DNA from 4 places in the Pseudomonas sp. S2_E02 genome. Region 1 is predicted to be linked to each of the others. Evidence: predicted binding sites of a transcription regulator. Region 1 holds the regulator's gene; each other region holds the start of a gene.
What was found. The regulator sigma-54, encoded in region 1, starts transcription at its own class of promoters, with help from an activator protein. The targets are predictions, from matches to a motif close to ANTGGCATNNANNTTGCTNT.

Region 1 (7,814 bases):
GGCGCGTCCCCGGAAATGCTCGTCGGCACCGTCGAGCATCCGGTGATTCCACCACGGATCTGGCTGTTCGTGTTCGCCATCATTGCCCATAACATCCCTGAAGGCATGGCCGTCGGCGTTTCTGCTGGCGGCGGCATGCCGGATGCGGACAGCCTGGCCATGGGTATCGCTTTCCAGGATGTCCCGGAAGGTCTGGTGATTGCGCTGGTGTTGGCCGGGGCGGGGATGTCGCGGGTCAGGGCGTTTCTGATCGGCGCGGCGTCAGGTCTGGTCGAACCGGTGTTTGCGTTGTTATGTGCGTGGCTGGTCAGTCTTGCGCAGGTGCTGTTGCCATTAGGACTAGCTCTGGCGGCGGGGGCGATGTTGCTTGTGGTGACCCATGAAGTGATTCCCGAGTCGCGACGCAATGGTCATGACAAACTGGCCAGTCTTGGCCTGTTGATCGGGTTTTGTCTGATGATGGTGATGGATACGGCGTTGGGTTGAAGCAGAGCAAAAGACCGCAGCCTGCGGCAGTTCCTACAGGGAACGTATTCCAATGCAGGAGCTGCCGCAGGCTGCGATGTTTTGACTTTGGCTGTCAGCCGCCTTCGTCGAAGTAGTTGTTGATCAACGCCACCAGCGCATCCAGCGCCTCCTGATCCTTTTCACCTTCGGTACTCAGATAGATCTTGGTGCCCTTGCCAGCAGCCAGCATCATCATCGCCATGATGCTTTTGCCATCAACCGTGGTCTCTGGTGTACGGCCCACTCTGATCGTGCAATCCGGATACTGCCCGGCCACCCCGACAAACTTGGCCGATGCGCGGGCATGCAGGCCCAGCTTGTTGATGATTTCGATTTCCAGAGCAGGCATCGCGGTGTGAATCCTTTAAGTGAGGTCGCGGTGGCGAACCTGGACGTTCTTCAGGGTTTTCTGCAGGGCCTGACCCAGACGTTCGGTCAGGTAGACGGAGCGGTGATGCCCGCCGGTGCAGCCAATGGCAATGGTGACGTAAGCGCGGTTGCTCGCGGCGAAGCGTGGCAGCCACTTGTGCAGGTAGGTGAAGATGTCCTGAAACATTTCTTCGACCTCCGGCTGTGCCGCCAGGTATTCAGCCACCGGCGCATCGAGACCCGATTGCGCGCGCAGTTCCGGCTTCCAGTACGGATTGGGCAGGCAGCGCACATCGAACACCAGGTCCGCATCCACCGGCATGCCGCGCTTGAAGCCGAAGGACTCGACCAGAAATGCGGTCCCCGGCTCCGGCTGGTTCAGCAGACGCAGCTTGATGGAGTCGCGCAACTGGTACAGGTTCAGATTGGTGGTGTTGATCTTCAGGTCCGCGAGGTCGGCAATCGGGCCGAGCAGGGCGGTTTCATCCTGGATCGCCTCGGCCAGTGAGCGGTTGGCGTTGCTCAGCGGGTGACGACGGCGGGTTTCGGAGAAACGCTTGAGCAGGGTTTCTTCGTCGGCGTCCAGATACAGGACGTCGCACTGGATGTGTTTGGCCCGGACATCTTCAAGCAGTTCGGGAAAGCGTGTCAGGTGGCTCGGCAGGTTGCGCGCATCGATGGACACGGCTACCAGCGGCTGCGCCAGTTCCGTGTGAATCAGCGCGCGTTCGGCCAGTTCCGGCAGCAAGCCTGCGGGCAGGTTGTCGATGCAGTAATAGCCGTTGTCCTCAAGGACATCCAGAGCCGTACTTTTACCCGAGCCGGAACGGCCGCTGACGATGATCAAGCGCATGATTAGTGCCCGTTCTGCTCGTCCAGGACAACCTGATACAACGCTTCATTGCTTGGAGCGCTGCGCAGTTTTTCACGCACTTCCTTGCGATCGAGCATGCTGGCGATCTGGCGCAGCAGCTCCAGGTGCGCATCGGTGGCAGCCTCCGGGACCAGCAAAACAAACAGCAGGTCAACCGGTGCGCCGTCAATGGCGTCGAAATCAATCGGAGCATCAAGGTGCATCAGCGCACTGATCGGTGCTGTGCAACCCTTGAGGCGGCAATGGGGAATGGCGATGCCGTTACCAAAACCGGTGGAACCGAGTTTTTCACGGGCAATCAGTGCCTCGTAGACATCTTGCATCTCCAGATCCGCCACTTCGCGGGCGATCAGGTTGGCAATTTGTTCGAGGGCTTTCTTTTTACTGCCGCCCGGCACGTTCACGAGGGAACGGCCGGGGGTCAGGATACTTTCAAGTCGGATCATGGAATGGGGGGTTATCGACCGGTCGCGCCCTGGAGGAGGCTTTGGGTCTTTTCCTTATGCTTTTTGAGTTGGCGATCCAGCTTGTCGGTCAGCAGGTCAATGGCGGCATACATGTCGTCATGCTCGGCATTGGCAACCACTTCTCCGCCGGGAATATGCAAGGTGGCTTCGATTTTCTGCTTCAGCTTTTCGACGCACATCGTGACTTGCACGTTGGTGATCTTGTCGAAATGGCGCTCCAGTCGTTGGAGTTTTTCCTCGATGTAGGAACGCAGAGGTTGGGTCACTTCCAGTTGGTGTCCACTGATGTTGACTTGCATACAGCTTCTCCTTCGTTGCCAGTGCATAAAGCGGCAGGCTGGATAGCCTGCCACTGGAACGCTGTAACGTGGCTTACATCAACCGCTTGCGTTCGCTCGAAGGCGCGATCCCGAGGGATTCGCGGTACTTGGCGACGGTGCGGCGAGCCACCTGAATGCCTTGTGCCTCCAGTAAACCAGCGATCTTGCTGTCACTCAACGGCTTTTTCTGATTTTCCGCGGCAACCAGTTTTTTGATGATCGCGCGGATCGCCGTGGACGAGCATTCGCCGCCTTCGGAGGTGCTGACGTGGCTGGAGAAAAAGTATTTCAGTTCATAAATACCGCGCGGGGTATGCATGAATTTCTGTGTGGTCACCCGGGAAATGGTCGATTCGTGCATGCCGACCGCTTCAGCGATGTCGTGCAGAACCAACGGTTTCATGGCCTCGTCGCCGTACTCCAGAAAACCGCGCTGATGCTCGACGATCTGGGTGGCTACTTTCATCAGGGTTTCGTTGCGGCTCTGCAGGCTCTTGATGAACCAGCGGGCTTCCTGCAACTGATTGCGCATGAAGGTGTTGTCGGCGCTGGTGTCGGCACGGCGGACGAAACCGGCGTACTGGGCGTTGACGCGCAGACGCGGCACCGATTCCTGATTCAGCTCGACCAGCCAGCGCTCGTTGTCCTTGCGCACGATGACGTCAGGGACAACGTATTCGGCTTCAGTGGATTCGATTTGCGAGCCAGGGCGCGGATTGAGGCTTTGCACCAGTTCGATGACCTGGCGCAGCTCGTCTTCCTTGAGCTTCATGCGGCGCATCAACTGGCTGTAATCGCGGCTGCCGAGCAGGTCGATGTAATCGCTGACCAAACGTTTCGCTTCAGCCAGCCAAGGCGTCTTGGCGGGTAGCTGACGCAATTGCAGCAGCAGGCATTCACTAAGGTTGCGCGCGCCGATACCAGCAGGTTCGAATTGCTGAATGCGGTGCAGGACGGCTTCGATTTCATCGAGTTCGATGTCGAGTTCCGGATCGAACGCCTCGAGGATTTCTTCGAGGGTTTCGTCCAGGTAGCCCTGATTGTTGATGCAATCGATCAGGGTGACGGCGATCAGGCGATCGGTGTCGGACATCGGTGCCAGGTTCAGTTGCCACAGCAGGTGGCTTTGCAGGCTCTCGCCGGCGGACGTGCGGGTGGTGAAGTCCCATTCGTCGTCATCGCTGCTGGGCAGGCTGCTGGCGCTGGTCTGATAGACGTCTTCCCAGGCGGTATCGACCGGCAGTTCGTTGGGGATACGCTCGCTCCAGTCACCTTCCTCCAGGTTGTCCACCGTCGGCGCGGTTTCCTGATACGAGGGTTCCTGGATCTCGGTGTTGGGCTTCTGTTCGGCGTTGTCGGCCATAGGGTCGGAATTGTCGAAGTCTTCGCCTTCTTCCTGGCGTTCGAGCATCGGATTGGATTCCAGAGCCTCCTGGATTTCCTGTTGCAGATCCAGGGTCGACAATTGGAGCAGGCGGATGGCCTGTTGCAGCTGCGGTGTCATCGTCAGCTGCTGGCCCATTCTCAAGACTAGCGATGGTTTCATGGCAGGGGCTTAACACCTTATTCGCCGGCGCTATGCGCCATCCACTACAGGGCGCCGGGGCGCCAAACTTAAGCAAATTATATGCCTGAAACTGAAGTGTTTGCCTAGAGCGCTGTAACAATTAAAGCGTATTAATTCCTGCTTGAATCGATACAGCGCCCGGGCGGCGCACCGGGCACTGTTACGCTTACAAGCGGAACTCGTGGCCCAGATACACTTCCTTGACCAGATCGTTGGCCAGGATGGTTTCTGCATCGCCTTCGGCGATCAGTTGACCATCGTTGACGATGTAAGCGGTTTCGCAGATGTCCAGCGTCTCACGGACGTTGTGGTCGGTGATCAATACACCGATGCCCTTGGCCTTGAGGTGGTGGATGATCTGCTTGATGTCGCCGACCGAGATCGGATCGACACCGGCGAACGGTTCGTCGAGCAGGATGAATTTCGGTGCCGTTGCCAGCGCGCGAGCGATTTCCACCCGGCGACGTTCACCACCGGACAGGCTCATGCCAAGGTTGTCGCGGATGTGGCTGATGTGGAATTCCTGCAGCAGGCTTTCCAGCTCCTTGCGACGGCCGGCCTTGTCGAGCTCCTGACGGGTCTCGAGGATGGCCATGATGTTGTCGGCCACCGACAGTTTTCGGAAGATCGACGCTTCTTGCGGCAGATAGCCGATACCGGCCTTGGCGCGACCGTGCATCGGCTGGTGGCTGACGTCCAGATCGTCGATCAGCACGCGACCCTGATCGGCCTGTACCAGGCCGACGATCATGTAGAAGCACGTGGTCTTGCCGGCACCGTTCGGGCCGAGCAGGCCGACGATCTGGCCGCTGTCGATCGACAGGCTGACGTCACGCACGACCTGGCGGCTTTTATAGGCCTTGGCCAGGTGCTGAGCTTTCAGAGTTGCCATTACTGGGTTTTCTCGTCGGTTTTCTTCTTCGGCTGGATCACCATGTCGATGCGCGGACGCGTTTCGGTGACCTTGCTGCCGGTAGCGCGACCAGCGCTGGCCAGTTTCTTCACGGTGTCGTAGACGATTTTCTCGCCCTGAGTGACGTTGCCGTCTTTGTCGACGACCTTGGCCTTGTCGATCAGCACGACGCGGTTTTGCTGGGCATGGTATTGAATCGTCACGCCGTAGCCTTGAACCGGTTTGGTGTCGCCCTGGGTTTGCAACTGCTCGAAATAAGCCAGGTTGCCCACGGAGGTCACCACGTCGATATCTCCATTCGGCGCGCGAGTCATGGTGACGGTGTTGCCTTTAACGATCATCGAACCTTGGGTGATGATCACATCACCTTTATAGGTGGCGATGCCGTTCTTGTCGTCCAGTTGGGCGTCGTCGGCCTGAATGCGGATAGGTTGCTGCTGATCGTTCGGCAGAGCCCAGGCGCTCACGCTTCCCAGTGCTGCGCCCAGACTGAGCAAAATAGGGAGGGTTTTAACGAGCCTCATACTGTCCTCTTACGTTCGATAGCAGGTGTATCCTGCTTTCCTTCAGGTACGCTTTCATTCCAACGCCAGTCGATACACCGCCAGCGCCGTCGATTCTAACGGGTTGCTCGGTCTGCGCATATTCCTGCTGCGGGAACACGGTCATGCGAGTGGACGTGATCAGGATGTCACGCTTCTTTTCATCGGTGCGCGCAACGCGTACCGAGTCGATCAGTTCGACTTCGGTGCCGCCTGAGTTCACTTCACCGCGCTCACTGGTAACGTGCCACGGAAATTCTGTTCCGCGATACATGTTCAGGTCGGGTTTGGTCACGAGCGTGACGTCGGTTGCCTTCACGTGCTCGGCTTTTTCGGACGTCATCTCATACTGCACCTTGCCATCCGGCAGGTATTGCAGGGTATGCGTGTTGGTTGCATACCAGTCGATAGGCGTTTCAACCGAGGTGACCGGTGGTTTGTCGAGAAAGCGTTCCGGGCTGATATTCCAATAGCCGACCGCTGCGAAAATCGCAGCGATGCAGCCGAACAGCAGGAAGTTACGAAATTTTTTGCTGAACATGGTTTGGCTCACAGGTACGCGGCGTTGGCCGCATCGAGGCGGCCCTGGGCGCGCAGGATCAATTCGCAGAATTCGCGGGCGGCGCCTTCGCCACCACGGGCGCGGGTAACGCCATGGGCGTGTTCGCGGACGAAATCGGCAGCGTTGGCCACGGCCATGCCCAAGCCTACCCGGCGAATCACCGGCAGGTCGGGCAGATCGTCACCGAGGTAGGCGACTTCTTCATAGCTTAGGCCCAGTTGCGCAAGCAGGCCGTCGAGCACGACCAGTTTGTCTTCACGGCCCTGAAACAGGTGGGGAATCCCCAGGTTTTTCGCTCGACGTTCAACGACGGGTGTCTTGCGGCCGCTGATGATAGCGGTCTGCACGCCGGCGTTCATCAGCATTTTGATGCCTTGACCGTCGAGGGTGTTGAAGGTCTTGAACTCGCTGCCGTCTTCAAGGAAGTACAGGCGCCCGTCGGTGAGGACGCCGTCGACGTCGAAAACCGCCAGTTTGATCGCTTTGCCGCGTTGCAGCAGATCGTTGCTCATTACATGACTCCTGCGCGCAGCAGGTCGGAGAGGTTGAAGGCGCCGACCGGGCGATCTTCCTCGTCTACGACTACCAATGCGTTGATTCGGTGATCTTCCATGATTTTCAGGGCTTCGGCGGCCAGCATTTCCGGGCGGGCAGTCTTGCCGTGGGCCGTCATTACCTGGTCGATGGTGGCGCTGCGGATGTCGATGCTGCGATCCAGCGTGCGGCGCAAGTCGCCGTCGGTGAAGATCCCGGCGAGTTTACCGTCGGTTTCAAGGATGACGGTCATGCCCAGACCTTTACGGGTCATTTCCATCAGTGCGTCCTTGAGCAGCGTGCCGCGTTGGACTTGCGGCAACTCTTGTCCGGCGTGCATGACGTTTTCCACTTTCAGCAGCAGGCGACGGCCGAGGGCGCCACCCGGGTGCGAGAAAGCGAAATCTTCGGCGGTGAAGCCGCGTGCTTCCAGCAGTGCCACGGCCAGCGCATCGCCCATGACCAGTGCTGCGGTCGTCGACGAGGTCGGTGCCAGGTTCAGCGGGCAGGCTTCATGCTCGACATGAACATTGAGATTGACCTCGGCAGCCTTGGCCAGCGGCGATTGCGGGTTGCCGGTGACGCTGATCAGCTGGATGCCCAGACGTTTGATCAACGGCAGCAGGGTTACGATTTCATTGGTCGAGCCGGAGTTCGACAGGGCCAGAATCACATCGTCACGAGTGATCATGCCCATGTCGCCATGACTGGCTTCGGCCGGGTGGACAAAAAAGGCCGGGGTGCCGGTGCTGGCCAGGGTGGCTGCAATCTTGTTGCCGATGTGCCCGGACTTGCCCATGCCAACCACGACTACACGGCCTTTACTGGCCAGAATCATCTCGCAAGCGCGTACGAAATCGGCGTCGATATGGGGCAACAAGCCTTGTACGGCTTCCACTTCGAGTTGGATGGTGCGTTGTGCCGATTGAATCAGGTCGCTGGATTGGCTCATGTCAGAAATCGTATAGCCCGATGAAAAGGCGGCGATTATAGCGGTTATGTTGCAAAGCCTCACGCAAGTTCGTCGTGCTTTGTCATTACTCGTTACCAAAACCCGGGAAAAGAGCCTGCGCACCTGTCATATCGCCGAACACAGGCTGGTACAAGCCTTGGGCGCGTAGCCTTTGCAGTGATATAGTTCGCCGCCAGTTCGGCCTGC
Region 2 (7,814 bases), 1.0 Mb from region 1:
GTACCAGACCATGAAGCTCAGGTCGAAATACAGGAAGGCCGCGAACAGGGTCGGGGTGTGGCCGGATTTCCAGAAGCTTGAATTCATCGCGCACCTCAGCTGAAAAGAGTCTCGAAAGGAGTCATGCAACAGCAGGTGGGGCGCCGCCACGGCCGCACCACCGGCCCCGCTCTGTGGGGCCAAAACGCAAAAACGCCGCTCCCTGATGCGCCGGTTGGGCGAACGGGTGAGCGACGTCTTTGTCGTAGGTGGGGCAACCGCCGTTGGTTACCTGTGCGTTTTACTTAGCGAGATTTGTGCCAATAACCTGAAAATCAAAAGCCCCTCACCCTAGCCCTCTCCCAGAGGGAGAGGGGACTGACCGAGGTGTCGGACCTCAAACATCGACCTGAAACACCGAGTCGATTATGGATTCACAGAAGGAATTGCAGGTCGGCGTATTTCCCGAGCATCCCCCAATCGGTTCCCTCTCCCTCCGGGAGAGGGCTAGGGTGAGGGGCTCTTAAGCTGTCAGAACACCTCAGCCCAATAACTCACTCATCGCAATAATCTGCTCCGCCACCTGAATCAGCTTCTGCTGCCGACTCATCGCCTGGCGCCGCATCAAGGTGTAAGCCTCTTCCTCATTGCAATCCTTCATCTTCATCAACAACCCCTTGGCCAACTCAATGCGCTTACGTTCAGCCAATTGCTGATCACGCGCCTGCAACTGCGCGCGCAAGGCCTGATCACTCTCGAATCGTGCCATCGCCACATCGAGAATCGGCTGCAAGCGCTGGGCGTGAATGCCTTCGACGATGTACGCACTGACCCCGGACTTGATCGCCTGACGCATCACACCGGGGTCATGCTCGTCGGTAAACATCACGATCGGCCGTGGCTGGTCGCGGCTGACCAGTACCACTTGCTCCATGACATCGCGGCTCGGTGACTCGGTATCGATCAGGATCACGTCCGGGCGCACCGTTTCGACGCGCGCGGGCAGGTCGATGGTCAGGCCGGACTCGTCGATCACCTCGAAACCGGCCTCGGTCAACGCAGCTTTCAGGCGCCCGACTTTTTTCGCTGTGTCGTTGATCAACAGAATACGCAACATGTTCGCGGTCTCCTGTCAGCGGCGGGCGAGAAGGGGGGCGTCGTCGTTCAGCGCGTGCAACTTGAAACTGCGCGCGTAAGCAGCCGGGTCGCTGCCGTCCCAGACTTTGCCGTCGAGCAACTGGCTGCTGCGCATGTCAGTGCCCCATGCGGCGACGCCGACAGCGGTGGCGGCGTCGCGGTAGACGTCCAGCCGCTGAACCTGGCGGGCGACGGCGAGGTAATCCGGATCTTCGCGCAGCAAACCCCAGCGGCGGAACTGGGTCATGAACCACATGCCGTCCGACAGATACGGCAGATTCACTTCACCGTTGCCGTGAAAACGCAGCGCATGCGGATCCTGCCAGCGATTGCCGAGGCCATCGGCGTAATCACCGAGAAAACGCGGTTCGATGCACGCCACTGGCGCATCGAGATATTCCGGCGCGCTAAGCAACTGCGCGGTGCTGCGGCGGTTTTCCGGGCTTTCTTCGATGAAGCGGCTGGCTTCAAGGATCGCCATCACCAACGCCCGTGCGGTGTTCGGATACTGCTCGACAAATTCGCGAGTGCAACCAAGGACTTTTTCCGGATGATCGGGCCAGATGGTCTGGCTGGTGGCCAGGGTAAAACCGAGATTCTGCTGCACTGCACTGGCGGCCCACGGTTCGCCGACGCAAAAACCGTCGATACGCCCGGCTTGCAGGTGCGCGACCATTTGCGGCGGCGGCACCACCACGCTGTCGACGTCCTGCAATGGATGAATGCCCTGGCTCGCCAGCCAATAATACAGCCACATGGCATGAGTGCCGGTGGGGAAGGTCTGCGCGAAGGTGAGTTTTGCGCGGCTTTGGTGCACATGCCGGTCCAGTGCTTCAGGACTGCTCACGCCGAGGTTTTGCAGGCCGTGAGAGAGGTTGAGGCTCTGACCGTTCTGATTCAGGCCCATCAGCACGGCCATATCGGTCGGGGCGACGCCGCCGATGCCCAGATGCACCGCGTAAATCAGTCCGTACAAACTGTGCGCGGCGTCGAGTTCGCCGCTGACCAGATTGTCGCGCAGATTCGCCCATGAGCTCTGGCGCTTGAGGTTCAGCGTCAATCCATAAGGCTGGGCGAAGCCCTGTGTGGCTGCGACCACCACCGACGCGCAATCGCTCAGGGCCATGAAGCCGAGGTTGATCGCGCTTTTTTCCGGGGCATCGCTGCCATTGACCCAGGCCAGTGGCCCTACCGAAGGTTCATTCATCCGACGTACCTCGAAAAAAAGCGCCGCCCCGGACTTTGCGCAGGCAAACCCCGAAGACGACGCCATTGTCCGTGCCCGCCTGCCGTCATTGACCGGCGCGCTGATAGCCAGGAGGGTGCAAGGCATATGCCAGTGCCAGTGATTTGCGCGTGCGCCTCGCGCCGCAGGTCGATGCCCGGCTATAATCGCCGCCTCTTTTCGCCGCCCGAGTCATCGCCGCCCATGTATTCCCTGGCCCGTCAGCTGTTGTTCAAACTTTCCCCGGAAACCTCCCACGATCTGTCGCTGGATCTGATCGGCGCGGGTGGGCGTTTGGGCCTCAACGGCTTGCTGTGCAAGGCGCCGGCGAAGAAGCCGGTGACGGTCATGGGCCTGGAGTTTCCGAACCCGGTGGGGCTGGCGGCCGGTCTGGACAAGAACGGCGCGGCCATCGATGGCTTCGCGCAACTGGGTTTCGGTTTTGTTGAAATCGGCACCGTGACCCCACGCCCGCAGCCGGGCAACCCGAAACCACGGATCTTCCGTCTGCCGGAAGCCGAGGCGATCATCAACCGCATGGGTTTCAACAACCTCGGTGTCGATAACCTGCTGGCGCGCGTGGCAGCGGCGAAATACAAAGGCGTGCTGGGTATCAACATCGGCAAGAACTTCGATACGCCGGTTGAGCGCGCGGTCGACGATTACCTGATCTGCCTGGACAAGGTTTACGCTCACGCCAGCTACGTGACAGTCAACGTCAGCTCGCCGAACACTCCGGGCCTGCGCAGCCTGCAATTTGGTGATTCGCTCAAGCAGTTGCTCGCCGATCTGGCCACCCGCCGCGCCGAACTGGCCTTGCGTCACGGCAAGCATGTGCCGCTGGCGATCAAGATCGCGCCGGACATGACCGATGAAGAAACCGCACAGGTTGCTCAGGCGCTGATCGAAACCGGCATGGACGCGGTGATCGCGACCAACACCACCCTGAGCCGTGTTGGCGTCGAAGGCATGGAGCATGGCGACGAGGCGGGCGGTTTGTCCGGCGCACCAGTGCGGGAGAAGAGCACCAATACCGTGAAGGTGCTGGCGGGTGAGTTGGCTGGGCGGTTGCCGATCATTGCGGCTGGCGGGATTACCGAAGGCAAGCATGCTGCCGAGAAGATTCTGGCCGGTGCGAGCCTGGTGCAGATCTACTCTGGCTTTATCTATAAAGGCCCGGCGCTGATTCGTGAATCGGTAGACGCGATCGCCGCCCTGCGCTGATCCATAGACACCACTGTTCCCTTGTAGGAGTGAGCCTGCTCGCGATAGCTTTCTTTCGGTCACTTCATCAGCGACTGACAGACCGCTATCGCGAGCAGGCTCACTCCTACAGGTTATGCGCTCGGCACAAAAATCCATGCAATAAAAAGGGCTCCTCGAAGGAGCCCCTGGGCCGCAGCCCGCCGTCCGGGAAGGACGTGCATGGTAAGTCGCTACAAATTCAGATTGTCGTGTCGGAATTAATGCCCTGTGTCAGCCGACGGCGTGAAGTTCGTTGAGTCTGTGGATTCCCGCAGTGCCGGTCATACCGTCCCAGTTGTCGCCGCGTCCTTCTCGCCAGCCGTTAATCCAGGCTTGGCGTACCGACGGTAGAGTAAATGGGCAAAGCTCACGGGATTTGCCACCAACGCCATATTGATATCCGCGTAAAAATGCTCTTTCCAACGGATCACGCTTAAGTCTTCTCATAGGGTGTTTCCCTCACTTGTTGACTGTTTTGTGTCGCGTTGACCTCAACTGAGGTCTGGCAGAAGAAACCTGCCATGGTGCGGCTCGCTGCCGGCGTGGCGAGCCAAGGTGTTGACGCCGTTGCGACGTCAACCTGTGTTCAGTTCTAACCAATGAGTCACACCGAGGGAATGATCGTTTTGTCATAAGGACGTAACGAAATTGGTGCTACAGCCATAAGTAACGACGGGTTTCATGCACGGTTTTTCAGCAAACCCCGGTATGATCGGCCCCGCGCTGCATGATGGGGTTAATTCTTTAGTGAGAATGACCCACGTTTGCGCTGGGGTATAAAGCGACGAAGGGTCGCTTTAAGACTTTTTGTTTCATCAACTTTTTTATCTGTCCCGGCATCTAAGCTCTTTTAACCCGAGCAGCGGGGATGGAACGGCACACCTTCGTGCCACGCGGGCGTTCTTTTAGAAAAGCGCCTGATTGAAAACCGGATCGGCAATGCGTTGCCGATTCACTAGCCAAAGGCTCTGGAAATACCATGTCCGACCGTTTCGAACTCTTCCTCACTTGCCCTAAAGGTCTTGAAGGCCTGCTCATCGAGGAAGCCGTCGGGCTTGGCCTTGAAGAAGCGCGCGAGCACACTTCCGCCGTGCGTGGCATGGCGACCATGGAAACCGCTTATCGCCTGTGCCTCTGGTCGCGTCTGGCCAACCGCGTGTTGCTGGTACTCAAGCGTTTCCCGATGAAAGACGCTGAAGACCTGTACCACGGTGTGCTCGACATCGAGTGGCAGGATCACATGCTCAGCGACGGCACCCTGGCCGTTGAATTCAGCGGCCACGGCTCAGGCATCGACAACACCCACTTCGGTGCCCTGAAGGTCAAAGACGCCATCGTCGACAAACTGCGCACGCCGCAGGGCGACCGTCCGTCGATCGACAAGCTCAACCCGGACCTGCGCATTCACCTGCGTCTGGATCGCGGCGAAGCGATTCTGTCCCTCGACCTGTCCGGCCACAGCCTGCACCAGCGCGGTTACCGTCTGCAGCAGGGCGCGGCGCCGCTGAAGGAAAACCTTGCGGCGGCGATCCTGATCCGTTCCGGCTGGCCGCGCATTGCCGCTGAAGGCGGCGCGCTGGCTGACCCGATGTGCGGTGTCGGTACGTTCCTCGTCGAAGCCGGCATGATCGCCGCTGATATGGCGCCGAACCTGCGCCGTGAGCAGTGGGGCTTCACCGCATGGCTCGGTCACGTGCCGGCGCTGTGGAAAAAGCTCCACGAAGAAGCCGTCGAGCGTGCCGCTGCCGGTCTGGCCAAGCCACCGCTGTGGATTCGTGGTTATGAAGCTGACCCACGTCTGATTCAGCCGGGCCGCAACAACGTTGAGCGTGCTGGCCTGAGCGAGTGGATCAAGATCTACCAAGGCGAAGTCGCGACCTTCGAGCCGCGTCCGGATCAGAACCAGAAAGGTCTGGTCATCTGCAACCCGCCGTACGGCGAGCGTCTCGGCGACGAAGCCAGCCTGCTGTATCTCTACCAGAACCTCGGCGAGCGCCTGCGTCAGGCTTGCCTGAACTGGGAAGCGGCAGTGTTCACCGGCGCCCCGGATCTGGGCAAGCGCATGGGCATTCGTAGCCACAAACAGTATTCGTTCTGGAACGGCGCGCTGCCGTGCAAACTGCTGTTGATCAAAGTGCTGCCGGATCAGTTCGTCACCGGCGAGCGGCGTACCCCGGAACAGCGTCAGGCCGAGCGTGAGCAAGCGGCTTACGACCAGACCCCGGACGAGCCGCAAGAGCGCAAGTTCAACAAGAACGGTAACCCGATCAAACCGACGCCAGCCCCGGCACCGGTGATCGAGCAACCGCGCTTGAGCGAAGGCGGGCAGATGTTTGCCAACCGTCTGCAGAAAAACCTCAAGGCCATGGGCAAGTGGGTCAAGCGCGAAGGCATCGATTGCTACCGCGTCTACGATGCCGACATGCCTGAATATGCGATGGCCATCGACCTGTACCACGATTGGGTGCACGTGCAGGAATACGCCGCGCCGAAGTCCATCGACCCGGAAAAAGCCTCGGCGCGCATGTTCGACGCGCTGGCGGCCATTCCGCAGGCGCTGAACGTCGACAAGAGCCGCGTGGTGGTCAAACGCCGCGAGCGCCAGAGCGGCACCAAGCAGTACGAGCGTCAGGCTGCGCAAGGCAAGTTCAATGAAGTCAGCGAGGGCGGCGTGAAGTTGCTGGTCAACCTCACCGACTACCTCGATACCGGGCTGTTCCTCGATCACCGTCCGATGCGCATGCGTATTCAGAAAGAGGCCGCCGGCAAGCGCTTCCTCAATCTGTTCTGCTACACCGCGACCGCCAGCGTGCACGCGGCCAAGGGCGGTGCGCGCAGCACCACCAGTGTCGACCTGTCGAAAACCTACCTCGACTGGGCACGCCGCAACCTGTCGTTGAACGGCTTCTCGGACAAGAACCGTCTGGAGCAGGGCGATGTGATGGCGTGGCTGGAAAGCAGCCGTGACGAGTACGACCTGATCTTCATCGATCCGCCGACCTTCTCCAACTCCAAGCGCATGGAAGGCATCTTCGACGTGCAACGTGACCAGGTGCAGTTGATCGACTTGGCCATGGCGCGTCTGGCGCCGGGCGGTGTGCTGTATTTCTCCAACAACTTCCGCAAGTTCCAGTTGGAAGAAAACCTCGCCGAGCGTTACGCGGTCGAGGAAATCAGCGCGCAGACCATCGATCCGGATTTCGCCCGTAACACCAAGATCCACCGCGCCTGGAAAATCACGGCTCGTTGACGCTTGGCGCAATTGGATCCACAGAGCCTTGATTTTTAAAGGCTCCGTGGATCTGCCCGCGCTAGCTAAATTAGTGGCTAATAGCTATAACTCACACACGGTCAATGGGGTTTTCCCGTAAATGCTGGCGTAGTGTGAGTTGTCTTTATGTCGTTGCACCCCGTGCGCCCAAAGATTCTGGGTTTTATCAGCGAAGACGTCTCGGCCTGGTTGGTCGCGTTACTGGTATTGCTCGCCGGCGGGATTCTCACGGGGCTGCTCGCTTGGGCCACCCTCAATCAATTCCAGCAACAGACCCGTCAGCGTTTTCAACTGCTGGCCAACGAACGTTACTCCCGCATCGAAGAACGCTTTCAGGATCAGGAGCAACGCCTCGATGGCCTGCGCCGCTTCTTCGCCAACTCTGAATCGGTGTCCCGCGCCGAATTCGACGGTTACACCCACCCCTTATTGATGCGTACCCAGGCCTATTCGTTTGCCCTCAAGGTCAATGGGGCCGAGCGCGCTGCATTTGAGCAGCGCGTGCGTGACGAAGGCCTGACCGACTTCACGATTCGTGAGCTGAATGCGCAGGGCGAACTGCAACTGGCGGGCGAACGCGAGGAATACGTGCCGGTGCTCTACAGCCAGACGCAGAGTCGACTCGGCTCACCGCTGGGCTATGACCTGCTGGCGCAACCCTTGCGCCGGGACACCCTGCAACGTGCCGACAAACGCGGCGGGCTGGCGGTGTCGCAACCGATGCACCTGGTCAGCATCGAGCCGTCCTATGCGCGCGGTGTGCTGCTGGTGGCGCCAGTGAGTCGTAATGGCGAGCGCCAGTCGTTTGGCTACGTGATGGCGGTAATCAGCATGCGCCAGTTGCTGGCCGATGGTCTGCCGGATGCCTTCCATGATTATCTGTCGGTGCGCATTCTCGACATGTCGACCAATGATCAGCACGAAGTGTTGTTCGAGTCGACCAATGAGCCGGCGCCG
Region 3 (7,814 bases), 2.1 Mb from region 1:
ATGCAGGCGCTCGACCTCGCTGTGCAGCCAGGCGAGGTCGCGGTCGTTGACCACTACGTCGTCGGCGCGGCTCACACGCTCTTCGCGGCTCGACTGAGCCTTGAGGATCGCCTGAACCTGCTGCTCGCTGGTCTGGTCACGCTGCAAGGTGCGTTCGATCTGCAATTGTTGCGGAGCGTCGATCACCAGAATGCGCTGGGTCATCGCGTATTGCCCGGATTCGATCAGCAGCGGCGACACAAGAATCGCGTAAGGCGATTTTGCCTGCGCCAGGTGATGAGCGATTTCCTCGGCGATCAACGGATGCAGCAGGGCTTCGAGCCAACGGCGTTGCTCCGGCACTTCAAAGATCAGTTTACGCAGGGCGGCGCGGTCCAGTGTGCCATCGGCCTGCAGCACACCGGGGCCGAAGTGTTCGGCAATCTGCGCCAGCGCCGGACGCCCCTGCTCAACCACCCAGCGTGCCGCGTGATCGGCATCCACCACGTGGACACCCAGATCAATGAAGTGCTGAGCCGCTGCGCTTTTGCCGCTGCCGATGCCGCCGGTGAGGCCGAGAATCCAGGGTTTTTCCACAGGGGTATTCATTTCAAACCGACAAACTGCCAATAGAAGGCGGTTATTTGACCACCCCAGAGCAAGGCAATCCAGCCGGCAATTGCCAGATAAGGGCCGAAGGGGATTGGCGTCGAGGTTTTTGCTCGCGCAGGCGCAACAAAATCACCCCGATAATGGCGCCGACCAGTGATGACAACAGAATCGTCAGCGGCAGAATCTGCCAGCCGCCCCATGCCCCCAGCAGCGCCAACAGTTTGAAATCACCATGACCGATGCCGTCCTTGCCGGTCAGCAGCTTGAACAGCCAGAACACTGACCACAGCGCCAGATAACCGGCCACCGCGCCCCACAACGCATCGTGCAAGGTTACGAACAGGCCGAAACTGTTGACGATCAACCCCAGCCACAGCAACGGCAACACCAGCACATCGGGCAATAGTTGATGCTCGGTGTCGATCAGACTCATCGCCAGCAGACCCCAGGTGAGGACGATCAGCAGGCACGCCGGCCAACCGAAACCCAAGTGCCAGGCGATGAAGGCCGAAAGCAGCCCACAGGCCAGCTCGGTCAACGGATAACGTTTGCTGATCGGAGCTGAGCACGCTGAACAGCGCCCGCGCAGCCATAGATAACTGAGCAGGGGAACGTTCTCCCACGGGCGAATCCGGTGGGCGCAACGCGGGCATTCGGAGTGCGGCAGCATCAGGTTGTAGATGGGTTGCGAGGCTTCGCCGGGCAAACCGAGCACATCGTGTGCCTGCTGGCGCCAGTCGCGTTCGAGCATTTTCGGCAGGCGCCAGATCAGCACATTGAGGAAGCTGCCGACCACCAGGCCCAGCAGCAGGGCGGTGCCGACAAACGCTAGCGGATACATGGCAAACAGTTCGTCGATAGGCATGTCAGATCGCTGAGCCGAGTTGGAAGATCGGCAGGTACATGGCCACCACCAGCCCGCCGACGATTACCCCCAGCACGACCATGATGAACGGCTCCATGAGGCTGGTGAGGTTGTCGACCATGTTATCCACTTCTTCCTCGTAAAAGCCCGCAACCTTGTCGAGCATGTCATCCAGGGCGCCGGACTCTTCGCCAATTGCGGTCATTTGCACGGCCATGCTGGGAAAGACCCCGGTGCTGCGCATCGAGAAATTCAGTTGCATACCGGTGGACACGTCCTGGCGAATGCGCAGCACGGCTCGCTTGAAGACCACGTTGCCGGTGGCGCCGGCCACCGAGTCAAGCGCTTCGACCAACGGCACACCGGCGGCAAACGTGGTCGACAAGGTTCGAGCGAATCGCGCCACGGCGGACTTGTACATCAGTGTGCCCACCAGTGGCAGTTTCAGCAGCCAGGTGTCTTTGCGATCGCGCAAGGCCTGGGATGTTTTTAGCGCGTGGCGGGTGCCAAAAATCACTGCGACCAGTGCAGCGAGAATCGCCCACCACCATTGCTGCATGAATTCCGACAGGCTGATCACCATCAGGGTGAACGCCGGCAGTTCGGCACCGAAACCGGAAAACACTGACTGAAATTGTGGCACTACTTTGACCAGCAGAATCCCGGTGACAACAGCCGCGACCAGCACCACGGCGGTGGGATAGGTCATGGCTTTCTTGATCTTGGCTTTGAGGCTTTCGCTTTTTTCCTTATAGGTCGCGACGCGTTCGAGCAAGGTGTCGAGGGCGCCGGACTGTTCGCCGGCATCGACCAGGTTGCAATACAACTCGTCGAAATACTGCGGTTTCTTGCGCAGGGCTGCGGCGAAGCTGTTACCGGCCGCGACCTCCTGCTTCACGTCGTCCACCAGTTTGCGCATGGCCGGGTTATCAAAGCCTTCGCCAATAATGTCGAACGACTGCAACAGCGGTACGCCGGCTTTCATCATGGTCGCCATCTGCCGGGTGAACAGGGCAATGTCCCGGGCCTTGATGCGTTTGCCAAAGCTCAGCAATGACGCGGATTTCTTGCGCACCTTGCCGGGGTTGATCCCCTGTTTACGCAATTGTGCCTTGATCAGCGCCGGGTTCTGGCCGCTCAGTTCACCGGTGACTTTGCTGCCTTTTCTGTCCGTGCCTTCCCAGGCATAAATACTGATTTTTGCTGCCTTGACCGCCATGTTCAGTCCTTGGTGACCCGGTTGATTTCTTCAAGGCTGGTGATGCCTTGCATGGCCTTGTGCAGCCCGGAGGTGCGCAGGTCGTCGAAGCCGTCGCGGCGCATCTGCAGGTCGATTTCCAGCGAGTTGCCTTCAGCCATGATCAAGCGTTGCAGCTCCGGTGTGTTTTTCACCACTTCATAAATCCCCACGCGTCCTTTGTAACCGCCGTTGCAGTGATCGCAACCGACCGGCTCGTAGATCGTGAAATGGCCGATGCGTTCCTCGGGGAAGCCTTCCTTGAGCAAGGTTTCGCGTGGGATCTCGATGGCTTTCTTGCAGTGGCTGCACAGTTTGCGCGCCAGGCGCTGGGCGATGATCAGGCTGACCGAGGTGGCGATGTTGAAACCGGGAATGCCCATGTTGTGCAGGCGCGTCAGGGTTTCCGCAGCGCTGTTGGTGTGCAGGGTCGAGAGCACCAGGTGACCGGTCTGCGCGGCTTTGATGGCGATCTCGGCGGTTTCCAGGTCGCGGATTTCACCGACCATGATCACGTCCGGGTCCTGACGCAGAAACGAGCGCAATGCCTGGGCAAAGTCGAGCCCTTGCTTGGGATTGACGTTGACCTGGTTGATGCCTTCCATGTTGATTTCCACCGGGTCTTCGGCGGTGGAGATATTGATGTCGACGGTGTTGAGAATATTCAGGCCGGTGTACAGCGAAACGGTTTTACCCGAACCGGTGGGCCCGGTGACCAGGATCATGCCCTGTGGCTGCTTGAGTGCGGCCATGTACAGATCCTTTTGCTTGGGCTCATAGCCGAGCGCGTCGATACCGATCTGCGCACTGGACGGATCGAGAATCCGGATCACCACTTTTTCGCCCCACAGGGTCGGCAGAGTGTTGACCCGGAAATCGATTGATTTGCTTTTTGACAGGCGCATCTTGATCCGCCCGTCCTGAGGTTTGCGCCGTTCCGAAATATCCAGGCTGGCCATGACTTTCAGGCGTGCGGCGATGCGCCCGGCCAGTTGAATCGGCGGTTTGGCAACCTCGCGCAGGATGCCGTCGGTGCGCACCCGCACCCGGTAGTTTTTTTCGTAAGGCTCGAAGTGCAAGTCGGAAGAACCGCTTTTGATCGCGTCGAGCAGCATCTTGTGCACGAAGCGCACCACCGGCGCATCGTCGGCGTCGAGGCCGCCGATGGCGTCCTGCTTGCTGTCGTCGACGGATTCGACATCGACCCCGTCGAGATCGACATCGGCCATGTCCTCGAGACCGCTGGTGTGGGTGTCGAAGAATTTTTCGATGGCATCGGTAAGTTTGTCGTCCTCGACCAGAATGGCTTCGGTGCTCAGCCCGGTGCTGAATTGAATGTCGTTGATTGCTTGATGATTGCTCGGGTCGGAAATGCCCACGAACAGCTTGTTGCCACGCCGCCACAAGGGCAGGGCGTGATGCTGACGCACGAGTTTTTCGCTGACCAGGCCTTTGGGCTGGGTTTCCTTGTCCAGGCAATTGAGATCAAGCAAGGCCATGCCGAAATGCTCACTGGCAATCTCGGCCACCTGCCAGCTCTTGACCAGTTTGTTCTGCACCAGATAGCTGACCAGCGACAGGCGATTGCGCTGGGCCTGTTGCCAGGCTTGCTGGGCGCCTTTTTCCGTGAGCAGTTCGGCCTGGACCAATTGCTTGGCCAGACCGCTCAGAGCGATGTCATTCATGGGGATTCCGCACGCTTGCCGTTCATGACTTATAGCCTAGTCAAGTGACAGCGCCAAACACGGCGGGTGCAGGTGACAAAAAGTGTCAGATAGTGCGGTTACAGGTTGTAGGAATTGGCGTTGCAAGCGCTTCGCGCCTAATGAACGGGGCTTTGCAGGCATTGGCATGGCCTATGCTCCGTGCCTTGCAGATCATGAGAATTCGACTCATGCATGGAGCGTGTCTATGAAAAAACAACAAGGTTTTACTCTGATCGAGCTGCTGATCGTGGTGGCGATCATCGGGATTCTGGCGACCATCGCGTTGCCGCAGTATTCCAAGTATCAGGCGCGGTCGAAGGTGACGGCGGGGCTGGCGGAAATCAGCGCGCTGAAGGTGCCGTTTGAAGACACCATCAATCAAGGCACTGATCCGACTCTGACCCTAGTCGCGGGCAGTGCCACCGCTGCGACTTCCAACTGCACACTGGCCGCTTCCGGCACGGCATCCACCGGTGCCGGGACCATCACTTGCACATTGCTCAATGCTCCGGGTCCGGTGCTGAGCAAAACCATCACCCTGACACGTTCCTCAGGGACCGGCGCAGGTGTGTGGACTTGTGGTACCACCGTTGCTCCGGACTATTCGCCTAAAGGCTGCACTGCCACCGGTACATAAGCTGACGTGTGCTGGCCAGAATGCTCCGCTCTGCGGGGCATTTTTATTGTCTGGCACTTTACAAAAGCTTCAATAATTTCAGCGCCTTAGGAACTTTCCAAAAAACCGCAACTTGCATGTGAATATTCATCGAGTCATGCATTTTGCATGAATCCGGAATTTTCATATATCTGTAACCTATTGATTTATATACCTTTTGTGTCTTTCAAAAAGTTGGCACAACGTTCGCAACTACCTTGGTAACCCTGCTGACAAGACAACCAGCAGACTTTCCAGAAAAACAGGAGTTACTCGTATGAAGAAGTTCGCTATCACTGCCGCTGCTGCTACCGCGCTGACCCTGACCATGGCTTCCGGTGCATTCGCACAATCCACCCAGGCTACTCAGGCTCCAATGACTCTGGCTGCCGGTGAAGTCACCAAGGCGAAAGAAGCTACTTCCGACACCTGGATCACCACCAAAGTCAAAAGCGACCTGGTTACCGAAAAAGGCATCCCAGGCACTGACATCAAAGTAGAAACCAACAAAGGTGTTGTGTCGCTGTCGTCGACTGTAGCCATTACCGAAGCTCAGAAAACCACAGCCGTTAACATCACCAAGAAAATCAAAGGCGTTAAAGCGGTCTCCGCTGACGGCCTGAAAGCCGAGTAAGGCATGACTTCTCGCCTGGACCGGGAGAAGGCGCGACAGACGGGCCGAGCCATACGTCTGCCGCAACTTTAGAGTTCATGCGAACGGTCACACGGATGTGACCATTACGGGCCCCGGCACTTGTGTCGGGGCCTGTTCTATTTCAGGGACGAAAGAGTCGAAGGGCACCGCAAAACAACTGTGGGAGCGAGCTTGCTCGCGAAAGCGGTATGCCAGTCACAATGGATTTGACTGACCAGACGCCTTCGCGAGCAAGCTCGCTCCCACATGGGTAAGTGATTTGGATCAGTTACCGCGTTTGCTGTTGATCTGCCGCAGGCGATTGCCTTCGAAGCGCAGGTATTGGTACATGCCGTTGCTCGGACCATAGGTCCATTCCTCGACCTGAAACTCCTCGCGGCGGTTGGCGCTGCGCTTGTAACCCAAGACATCACGGCTGACCGGCTCACCACACTTTTGCAGGACTTCGCTGGAACGGTCGCCCAAGCTGATCAGTTGACTGCCGCAGCGCAGGGTATCGGACGCCGAGGCGTGGCTGGCCGCGAAGGTCATTGCGATCAAGGCCAGCCACTGCAGTTTCATCATTCGGCATCCAGGTGCATTTGCGTCACCACGCGGCCATCGCTCTCGGCTTCACCGAGACTGGCGTCGATGAAGTACACGCGGTCGTCTGCCAGCTGGCCTTTATCGACCAGATAATCCTTGATGCTGCTGGCACGGTCCTGACCCAACTGACGCAACAACACCTCGCTGCCACTCCAGAACTTGATCACGCCTTCGCGCATCTTCGCCGTGCGTTCTTCCTTGCCCAGATCCTTCCATTCGGCTGGCGGCTGGGTTTTCAGACGGGTGCGGTAAATGCCTTCGAGCAGTGGACCTTTCTCGTTGTCCGGCACTTGCAGCAATGACGCCTGCGCCGGGACTTTATCGCCGCGACGTTGGAGCATCTTGTAGTAGTTGTACTGGTATTCACGCTCCAGACGCTGCTCGGCGAGCAATGGACCATCGCTGCTCTGCGCGGCAGTGCCCTCGATTTCCAGACGCAGGGCCGGACGCTCCTTCAGCGCTTGAGACAGTTTGATCAGCGCCGCTTCGGCATCCTTGCTCAACTCGCTGGAACCCGGAGCAAACGACACGGTGCCAAGGTCTTGCGAACTGCCACCACTGATCAGCCCGCCAATCATTTTGAAGGGTGCGGCAGCGGCTTTGACGATGAGATTGCGCAGGGTCTGCCAGACAATCGGCATCACGCTGAACTGCGGGTTGTTCAAGTCGCCGGTCACCGGCAACTCGATGGAGATCTTGCCGTCGACGTCCTTGAGCAGGGCTATCGCCAGTTTCAGCGGCAGGCTCACGGCATCCGGGCTGTCGACCTTCTCGCCGAGTTGCAATTGCTCGACCACCACTTTGTTTTCGGCTTTGAGCTGGCCCTTGGTGATCAGGTAATGCAGGTCGAGGTTGAGCCGGCCCTTGCGGATGCGGTAACCGGCGAATTTGCCGGAGTAGGGCGTCAACGTGGTCAGCTCGACACGTTTGAAACTGGTGGCGATGTCGAGGCTGGCCATCGGGTCGAACGGATTGACCGCGCCCTTGATGGTCACCGGTGCATAGCGGTCGACCTTGCCTTTGATGTCGACACTGGCCGGTTTCGCCTGACGGCTGTCGATGGTGCCGATCTGGCCATTGAGTTGCTGCACGGCGGTAGCGAAATTCGGCGTCAGGCTGAAGTCGGCGAAGTTGGCCGAACCGTCGTTGATGGCGATGCCGCCGATGTGAATGCCCAGCGGTTTCTCGTTGCTGGCCGGTTTCGCTGCTGCGCTTTTGGTGCCGCTGTCGGCGGGCTGCGGGATCAGCAGGTCATCGATGTTGGTGGTGCGATCATCGTTGATCATGAACCGCACATACGGCTGGAACAGGTTGACCTTGTCAATCGACAGGCTGTCGCCGTGCTGATAGTTCAAGCCTTCGACCACGACCTGCTGCCACTTGAGGAAATCGCGGGTTTTCAGGGTGTCGAGGGTGTGCAGTTGATCGATCTGCGCGCGCCCGGTGACGCTTAGGGCCAGCGGCTCGGTGCTCTTGAGATTGACCTTGAGATCACTGCCGAGCATGCCGCTGCGCAGTTC
Region 4 (7,814 bases), 660 kb from region 1:
GGAAGGGCTGGTTGGCGGTGCGTTCGACGGTGCGTCCTTCCATGTCGAGGATTTCAACCGAGAGATTGTGGCTGCCACGATCGATGTTGCTGAGCGGGAAGACCGGGCTCAGGCCGGGCTCGCCGGTGGCTTGGCCATCCAGCAGCAGTCGATAACGATGACCTTTTTGCAGGCCCGGTTCGCTGGTGACGCTGACGATGATTTCGCCGGCGCTGCTGCGAATCGTTGCATCGGGTTCAGGTACCAGAATGCGCAGCATGTCGTAGTGGAAGGGCGGTTGCTCTGGGGTTTTTTTTGCAGTTGTGATTGGCACGGCGACGGTGGGGTTTGCGGACATGCGATTGCTGGTCGCGATCGGTACGCGCTTGGCATTGCCACGCGGCTGGTCGGTGTAGACGCGATTGCCTTGGGCATCGATATAAGTGAACACCTCAGCCGATGCTTGCAGCGTGAGCAGCGCCAGCAACGCGATCAGCCACGCACGAATCATGGCTTGTGCACCCGCTGTACGCTGAGAGGGACTGGCGCGCTCTGCTGGATGACCGTCTGCCCGTCAATCACCTGCACCGCTAGACGATGTTCGCCGCGATCAACGTTCACCAATTGCAGGATCGGCACGTTGCTCGGCTGGCCGTAAGGCTCATCGTCCAATACCAGCCTTAACTGATGCGGCGGTCGAAGGCGTGGCTTGATCAGTACGTTGACGGTGAAGGTGCCGTTATTGGCGCGCAGGGCCTCTTCGGTGGGCAGGCCAGCGAGTTCAAGAATGTCGTAGGCGTTGCGCACAGGCTCGCGGGTTTCGGTGCTGGATGCAGGCGGTGTGCTCGGTGTTTGCGGCTCGACCCTGTTAAGCGGCGGCAACTCCACTGGCTGTGCTTGCACGCCGTCTGGCGAGTGATCGCTGTACACCGTGTTGCCGTTGGCGTCGGTGTACTTGTAGATCTGCGCGGCGGCGGGCAGGGCGATCATCAGCAATAGAATGTAGAGAAAGGTGCGACCCATGAAATCGACCGGGATTGAAAGCGATGGGGTGCAGCATAGGACAGGTGTGGCGGTTGGCCCAACCCTGCACACATCCAGAGATCATTCATACACCACAATTGATCGTTCCCACGCTCTGCGTGGGTACGCCTCAAGGGACGCTCCGCGTCCAGTGACGCGGAGCGTCACGGGCTGCATTCCCACGCGGAGCGTGGGAACGATCAGCATCACGTCATAAATCGCGGGCAATAAAAAAGGCCTCCCGAAGGAGGCCTCTTTCACTCACGCCGCGTAGCGCAGCGCTACCGGATCAGCAGCTGTAGTACAGCTCATATTCCAGTGGGTGTACGAAGGTGCGAACCTTGATTTCTTCTTCCGATTTCAGCGCGATGTAAGCGTCGATGAAGTCGTCGGAGAACACGCCGCCCTTGGTCAGGAACGCGCGGCCCTTGTCCAGCTCTTCCAGGGCTTCTTTCAGGCTGCCGCAAACTTGCGGGATCTCTTTCGCCTCTTCAGGCGGCAGGTCGTACAGGTTTTTGTCAGCTGCGTCGCCTGGGTGGATCTTGTTCTGGATACCGTCCAGACCGGCCATCAGCAGAGCTGCGAAGGCCAGGTACGGGTTGGCAGCCGGATCCGGGAAGCGTGCTTCGATACGGCGGGCTTTCGGGCTCGACACGTAAGGAATACGGATCGAAGCGGAACGGTTGCGGGCCGAGTAGGCCAGCATTACCGGAGCTTCGAAGCCTGGTACCAGACGCTTGTAGGAGTTGGTCGCCGGGTTGGTGAAGCCGTTCAGGGCCTTACCGTGTTTGATGATGCCGCCGATGAAGTACAGAGCGGTATCGGACAGACCGGCATAGCCTTCACCGGCGAAGGTGTTCTTGCCGTCTTTCCAGATCGACATGTGTACGTGCATGCCCGAACCGTTGTCGCCGTACAGTGGCTTCGGCATGAAGGTCGCGGTGCGGCCGTAAGCGTCAGCAACGTTGTGCACAACGTACTTCAGGGTTTGGGTTTCGTCGGCTTTCTTCACCAGGGTGTTGAACTTGACGCCGATTTCGTTCTGGCCGGCAGTCGCCACTTCGTGGTGGTGAACTTCGACGGTCAGGCCCATTTCTTCCAGTGCGTTGCACATGGAGGTACGGATTTCGTGGTCGTGGTCGAACGGCGGAACCGGGAAGTAGCCGCCTTTGACGCCTGGACGGTGACCTTTGTTGCCGCCTTCGATGTCCTGGTCGGACATCCACGAACCTTGCTCGGAGTAGATCTTGAACATCGAGCCGGAGATGTCCGACTTGAATTTCACCGAGTCAAAGATGAAGAACTCAGGCTCAGGACCGGCGAACACAGTGTCACCGATACCGGTGGCTTTCAGGTGTTCTTCGGCGCGCTTGGCGATCGCACGTGGGTCGCGGTCGTAGCCTTGCATGCTCGAAGGTTCGATGATGTCGCACACCAGGATCAGGGTGGCGTCTTCGGTGAACGGGTCGAGAACCGCAGTTTCGTCAACCGGCATCAGGATCATGTCGGAGGCTTCGATGCCTTTCCAGCCAGCAATGGAGGAACCGTCGAACATCTTGCCGACTTCGAAGAAGTCTTCATCCAGCGCATCGCGAGCCGGCATGGTCACGTGGTGCTGAGTGCCTTTGGTGTCCGTGAAGCGCAGATCAATCCACTTGACGTCATGATCTTTGATGAGTTGAACCGTCTTCGACATATGTCCTCCGGGTGGCTTCGGGCTTGGTAGTGGATGCCCTTGAATTTGGGTGATGCCGGCGCGAATACTCTGCCAAGGCAACCTGCCTCACAAGGGAGCAAATTGCATGCCAGTGCCCCAGCATGGGTTTTTTGCCCCAAATTCACGCTTATAAAGGTGCAAAGCACCTGATTGTGGAAAATCTCGCCCTCTAATGTAGCGTCTTGAGTCAGAAATGACCTGTTTTGGTGCGCGCAAAACCTTCTGCACATTAACTGGTTAAACCTTGAGCAATTTCCGCTATAATCCGCGCCCCCCTTTTTCGGCTGGCCGTTCGCGCGCTGTTTTCATGAAACTAATCGTAAAAGTCTTCCCCGAGATCACCATCAAAAGCCGACCTGTCCGGACGAAGTTCATCCGCCAGTTGGCCAAGAACATCCGCACCGTGCTCCGTGACCTGGACCCGGCCGTGGTGGTGAACGGTGTGTGGGACAATCTCGAGCTGGAAACCCGCGTTACCGACCCCAAAGCCTTGAAAGAGATGGGTGAGCGCCTGACCTGCATGCCGGGCATCGCGCACTTTCTGCAGATCGACGAGTACCCGCTGGGCGACTTCGACGACATCACCGAGAAGTGCAAACAGCACTACGGCGATGCACTGGCCGGGAAGATTTTCTCGGTGCGCTGCAAGCGCGCGGGCAAGCACACCTTCAGCTCGATGGACGTCGAAAAATACGTCGGCAGCAAGCTGCGCCGTGAGTGCGGTGCCGCTGGTATCGACCTGAAAGCACCGGAAATCGAAGTCCGCATCGAAGTTCGCGACAAACGGTTGTTTGTCATTCACAGCCAGCACAACGGCATCGGCGGTTACCCGCTCGGTGCGTTGGAGCAGACGCTGGTATTGATGTCCGGCGGCTTTGACTCAACCGTTGCGGCGTACCAGATCATTCGTCGCGGCCTGATGACGCACTTCTGCTTCTTCAATCTGGGCGGTCGTGCCCATGAATTGGGCGTGATGGAAGTCGCGCATTTCATCTGGAAGAAGTACGGCAGCTCGCAACGCGTGCTATTTGTCAGTGTTCCGTTCGAAGAAGTGTTGGGCGAAATTCTCGGCAAAGTCGATAACAGTCATATGGGCGTCGTATTGAAGCGTATGATGTTGCGCGCGGCTTCCAACATCGCCGATCGCCTGCACATCGACGCGCTGGTCACCGGCGAGGCGATCTCCCAGGTGTCGAGCCAGACCCTGCCGAATCTGTCGGTGATCGACTGCGTGACCGACAAACTGGTCCTGCGTCCGCTGATCGTGGCGCACAAGCAGGACATCATCGACACGGCCAATGAGATCGGCACCGCCGATTTCGCCCGGCACATGCCGGAGTACTGCGGGGTCATTTCGGTCAATCCGAAGACGGCCGCCAAACGCGGTCGCGTTGAGCACGAAGAGAAAGAATTCGACATGGCGGTGCTCGAGCGTGCGCTCGAAAACGCCAAACTGGTGCCGATCGATCGGGTGATCGACGAATTGGGCCAGGACGTACAGATTGAAGAAGTCAGCGAAGCACTGGCCGGTCAGATCGTGATCGACATCCGTCACCCGGATGCCGCCGAGGATGAGCCGCTGGAACTCGCTGGCGTAGAAGTACAGACGATGCCGTTCTACGCAGTGAACGCTCGTTTCAAGGAGCTGGATCCGACTCGCCAGTACCTGCTGTATTGCGACAAAGGCGTGATGAGTCGCCTGCATGCTCACCATTTGCTCAGTGAGGGGCATGCCAATGTGCGCGTTTATCGACCGAGCTAAGTGCCCGGGGCTGTTTGCCTGTGGCCTGCGTCACCGGCCCCCCGACACCGCCGTCAAGCTGTAACGGCCATGCCGGACACTACTGCTAATCGCTGCCAAGACTTGTCAGCAAACCGAATCCTCTGATCGAGATACACAAGTGATCGAAAATCTACGCAACATCGCCATCATTGCCCACGTTGACCATGGTAAGACCACCCTGGTAGACAAACTCCTGCGTCAATCCGGCACCCTGGAGCGCAACGAGCTCAACGACGAGCGCGTGATGGACTCCAACGACCAGGAAAAAGAGCGCGGTATTACCATTCTGGCGAAAAACACCGCCATCAACTGGAACGGCTACCACATCAACATCGTGGACACCCCGGGCCACGCCGATTTCGGCGGCGAAGTTGAACGTGTAATGTCGATGGTCGACTCCGTTCTGCTGCTGGTTGACGCTCAAGACGGCCCTATGCCGCAAACCCGTTTCGTGACCAAGAAGGCTTTCGAAGCCGGCCTGCGTCCAATCGTGGTAATCAACAAGGTTGACCGTCCAGGCGCGCGTCCGGACTGGGTTCTGGATCAGATCTTCGACCTGTTCGACAACCTCGGTGCTACCGAAGAACAACTGGACTTCCAGGTTGTTTACGCCTCGGCCCTGAACGGCATTGCCGGTCTGGATCACACCGCCATGGCTGAAGACATGACCCCGCTGTACCAAGCGGTAGTCGACCACGTTCCGCCTCCGGCCGTTGACCGTGACGGCGCGTTCCAGATGCAGATCTCCGCTCTGGACTACAACAGCTTCCTGGGTGTTATCGGTGTTGGCCGTATCGCTCGTGGCCGCGTCAAGCCGAACACCCCGGTTGTGGCGATCGGTGCCGACGGCAAGCGCCGTAACGGCCGTATCCTGAAACTGATGGGTCACCACGGTCTGCACCGCATCGACGTTGAAGAAGCTGCAGCAGGCGATATCGTTTGCATCAGCGGTATGGACTCGCTGTTCATCTCCGACACCCTGTGCCACCCGGACACTGTCGAGGCGATGAAGCCTCTGACCGTTGACGAGCCAACCGTTTCGATGACCTTCCAGGTAAACGACTCGCCATTCTGCGGTAAAGAAGGCAAGTTCGTGACGTCCCGCAACATCAAGGACCGTCTGGACAAAGAGCTGCTGTACAACGTTGCACTGCGCGTTGAAGAAGGCGACACCGCTGACAAGTTCAAGGTTTCCGGCCGTGGTGAGCTGCACCTCTCGGTACTGATCGAAACCATGCGTCGCGAAGGCTTCGAGCTGGCCCTGGGCCGTCCTGAAGTGATCATTCGTGAAGTGAACGGCGTTAAACAAGAACCGTTCGAAAACGTGACCATCGACATCCCTGAAGAAGCTCAGGGCAAGGTCATGGAAGAGATGGGTCTGCGTAAAGGCGACCTGAGCAACATGGTGCCGGATGGCAAGGGCCGTGTTCGTCTGGAGTACAACATCCCTGCTCGCGGTCTGATCGGTTTCCGTAACCAGTTCCTGACCCTGACCAACGGTGCTGGCATCCTGACCTCGATCTTCGATCGCTACGACACCGTCAAGTCGGGCCACATGTCCGGCCGTCAGAACGGCGTTCTGGTTTCGGTTGAAACCGGCAAGGCACTGACCTACTCGCTGGAAACCCTGCAGGCTCGTGGCAAGCTGTTCGTAGAACACGGCCAGGAGATCTACAACGGTCAAATCGTTGGTCAGAACAGCCGCGACAACGACCTGGGTGTAAACCCGACCAAAGGCAAGAAGCTCGACAACATGCGTGCTTCGGGTAAAGACGAAACCATCGCTCTGGTACCACCTGTTCGCTTCACTCTGGAACAGGCTCTGGAATACATCCAGGAAGACGAGCTGTGCGAAGTTACTCCTAAGTCCATCCGTCTTCGCAAGAAGATCCTGGACGAAAGCGAGCGTACCCGCGCTGCCAAGAAAGCCAAGGCGTAATTTAGCCTGAGCTTGAAAAAACGCCCCCGGTCGCGAGACCGGGGGCGTTTTTGTTTGTCTGGGGGAAACGCAGATTGGGTCTTGAAGATCAAGAGCCCCTCACCCTAGCCCTCTCCCAGAGGGAGAGGGGACTGACCGAGTTGTTCTTTGGCTTTGCATCGACCTCAGGTTTGGAAGCGACAGAGATCGGCTCCCTCTCCCTCGGAAGAGGGCTGGGGTGAGGGGCTGGGGTTTAACGGCTACCGAAGAACTCAGCGTCGTTCAGAAGCGCTCTATCGCGCGGAAATTCTGCACGCGTTCAACTTCCTTCGGCTTGTACGCGCAATACCCCGGACGCGGTCCGATCTTCGGGTGATTGCGGCAGGTATCCGGGCGCTTGTCATAAATGGTGCACAAGCGGCTCTTACGATCCAGGTAGTAGCAATCGTTGTTGCTCATGCGCTGTAGGGTAAAGATGCCGGACTTCTGATTGAAGCGCTCGACCAGGCCTTCCTTTTGCAGACGCTTGGCGATGTTCTTCGGCGGGTCGCCCAGTTCGAACTCGTCGACCACGCCGATGCGCACCAGATCCTTGATCTTTACTTCGACCGGCAGCGTGCAGCAGCTGGACATGCAGGAACCGCACATCGGGGCCGAATATTTCGCCCACGTATCGAGACGATCGATCTCGGCGGCGGCAATCAGGTTGGGCTTCATCATCGGGAGTTACCAGGCGTGTGTGCATCAGGGCGCGCGATCATACCGGGACTGGTGGATTTTTGAACAACCTTTCGCCAGATTTTTTCTCCATGCAGGCACATTGCCGGACAATTCGGCACGGCCCCTGCATTCATTAGCCCATCCGCCAGGGTAATGCCGGGCCATCGCACCGTCTCAGGAAAAACTGCCGAACCAGCGCCGCGACCGTCGGTCAGACCGTCTAGGCTCAGACAATTCCCGCTCGCTCGAGGTCCTATTGATGACTCAAGAACCACTAGTTCGCGAAGCAGAGGTGGCCGCATTCCGCGACGCCGTCCTGACCAAGCTCACCTACGCGGTGGGCAAAGACCCCGACCACGCTTTCGACCATGACTGGTTCGAAGCCATCGCTTTGGCGGCGCGTGATCATATGGTCGAGCACTGGATGGACCACACCCGGCAGATCTACCGCAAAGGTCAGAAACGGGTGTATTACCTCTCGCTGGAATTCCTCATCGGCCGCTTGCTCTACGACAGCCTGAGCAATCTTGGCTTGCTCGACGTCGCCCGTGAAGCGCTGACTGAACTCGGTGTCGACCTGGAGCGTATCCGTTTGCTGGAACCTGATGCAGCGCTCGGTAACGGTGGCCTCGGTCGTCTGGCCGCGTGCTTCATGGAAAGCATGTCGACCCTCG

Region 2: a site for sigma-54 is predicted at 2,438-2,457, ahead of AB4O01_RS00190 (CmpA/NrtA family ABC transporter substrate-binding protein). Genes of this name have one in related genera too.
Region 3: a site for sigma-54 is predicted at 4,539-4,558, ahead of AB4O01_RS15695 (pilin). Genes of this name have one in related genera too.
Region 4: a site for sigma-54 is predicted at 2,793-2,812, ahead of glnA (type I glutamate--ammonia ligase). Genes of this name have one in related genera too.

Annotation. Positions count from the first base shown of each region.
Region 1 covers NZ_CP162761.1:5,571,377-5,579,190, forward strand. The annotation lists gene AB4O01_RS24830 (ZIP family metal transporter) at 1-486, shown strand, start outside; gene AB4O01_RS24835 (HPr family phosphocarrier protein) at 581-856, opposite strand; gene rapZ (RNase adapter RapZ) at 872-1,729, opposite strand; gene ptsN (PTS IIA-like nitrogen regulatory protein PtsN) at 1,732-2,196, opposite strand; gene hpf (ribosome hibernation-promoting factor, HPF/YfiA family) at 2,208-2,516, opposite strand; gene AB4O01_RS24855 (RNA polymerase factor sigma-54) at 2,590-4,083, opposite strand; gene lptB (LPS export ABC transporter ATP-binding protein) at 4,271-4,996, opposite strand; gene lptA (lipopolysaccharide transport periplasmic protein LptA) at 4,996-5,541, opposite strand; gene lptC (LPS export ABC transporter periplasmic protein LptC) at 5,528-6,100, opposite strand; gene AB4O01_RS24875 (KdsC family phosphatase) at 6,109-6,633, opposite strand; gene AB4O01_RS24880 (KpsF/GutQ family sugar-phosphate isomerase) at 6,633-7,607, opposite strand.
Region 2 covers NZ_CP162761.1:47,388-55,201, forward strand. The annotation lists gene AB4O01_RS00180 (nitrate/nitrite transporter) at 1-87, opposite strand, end outside; gene AB4O01_RS00185 (ANTAR domain-containing response regulator) at 521-1,096, opposite strand; gene AB4O01_RS00190 (CmpA/NrtA family ABC transporter substrate-binding protein) at 1,112-2,323, opposite strand; gene AB4O01_RS00195 (quinone-dependent dihydroorotate dehydrogenase) at 2,546-3,565, shown strand; gene rmf (ribosome modulation factor) at 3,818-4,033, opposite strand; gene rlmKL (bifunctional 23S rRNA (guanine(2069)-N(7))-methyltransferase RlmK/23S rRNA (guanine(2445)-N(2))-methyltransferase RlmL) at 4,566-6,836, shown strand; gene AB4O01_RS00210 (sensor domain-containing diguanylate cyclase) at 6,984-7,814, shown strand, end outside.
Region 3 covers NZ_CP162761.1:3,507,440-3,515,253, reverse strand. The annotation lists gene coaE (dephospho-CoA kinase) at 1-588, opposite strand, end outside; partial or broken gene AB4O01_RS15710 (prepilin peptidase) at 585-1,456, opposite strand; gene AB4O01_RS15705 (type II secretion system F family protein) at 1,458-2,675, opposite strand; gene pilB (type IV-A pilus assembly ATPase PilB) at 2,678-4,378, opposite strand; gene AB4O01_RS15695 (pilin) at 4,605-5,036, shown strand; gene AB4O01_RS15690 (BON domain-containing protein) at 5,332-5,688, shown strand; gene AB4O01_RS15685 (DUF2845 domain-containing protein) at 5,974-6,270, opposite strand; gene AB4O01_RS15680 (DUF748 domain-containing protein) at 6,270-7,814, opposite strand, start outside.
Region 4 covers NZ_CP162761.1:4,910,217-4,918,030, forward strand. The annotation lists gene AB4O01_RS22125 (DUF4124 domain-containing protein) at 1-490, opposite strand, end outside; gene AB4O01_RS22130 (DUF4124 domain-containing protein) at 487-1,002, opposite strand; gene glnA (type I glutamate--ammonia ligase) at 1,292-2,698, opposite strand; gene thiI (tRNA uracil 4-sulfurtransferase ThiI) at 3,027-4,481, shown strand; gene typA (translational GTPase TypA) at 4,621-6,441, shown strand; gene AB4O01_RS22150 (YkgJ family cysteine cluster protein) at 6,703-7,140, opposite strand; gene AB4O01_RS22155 (glycogen/starch/alpha-glucan phosphorylase) at 7,400-7,814, shown strand, end outside.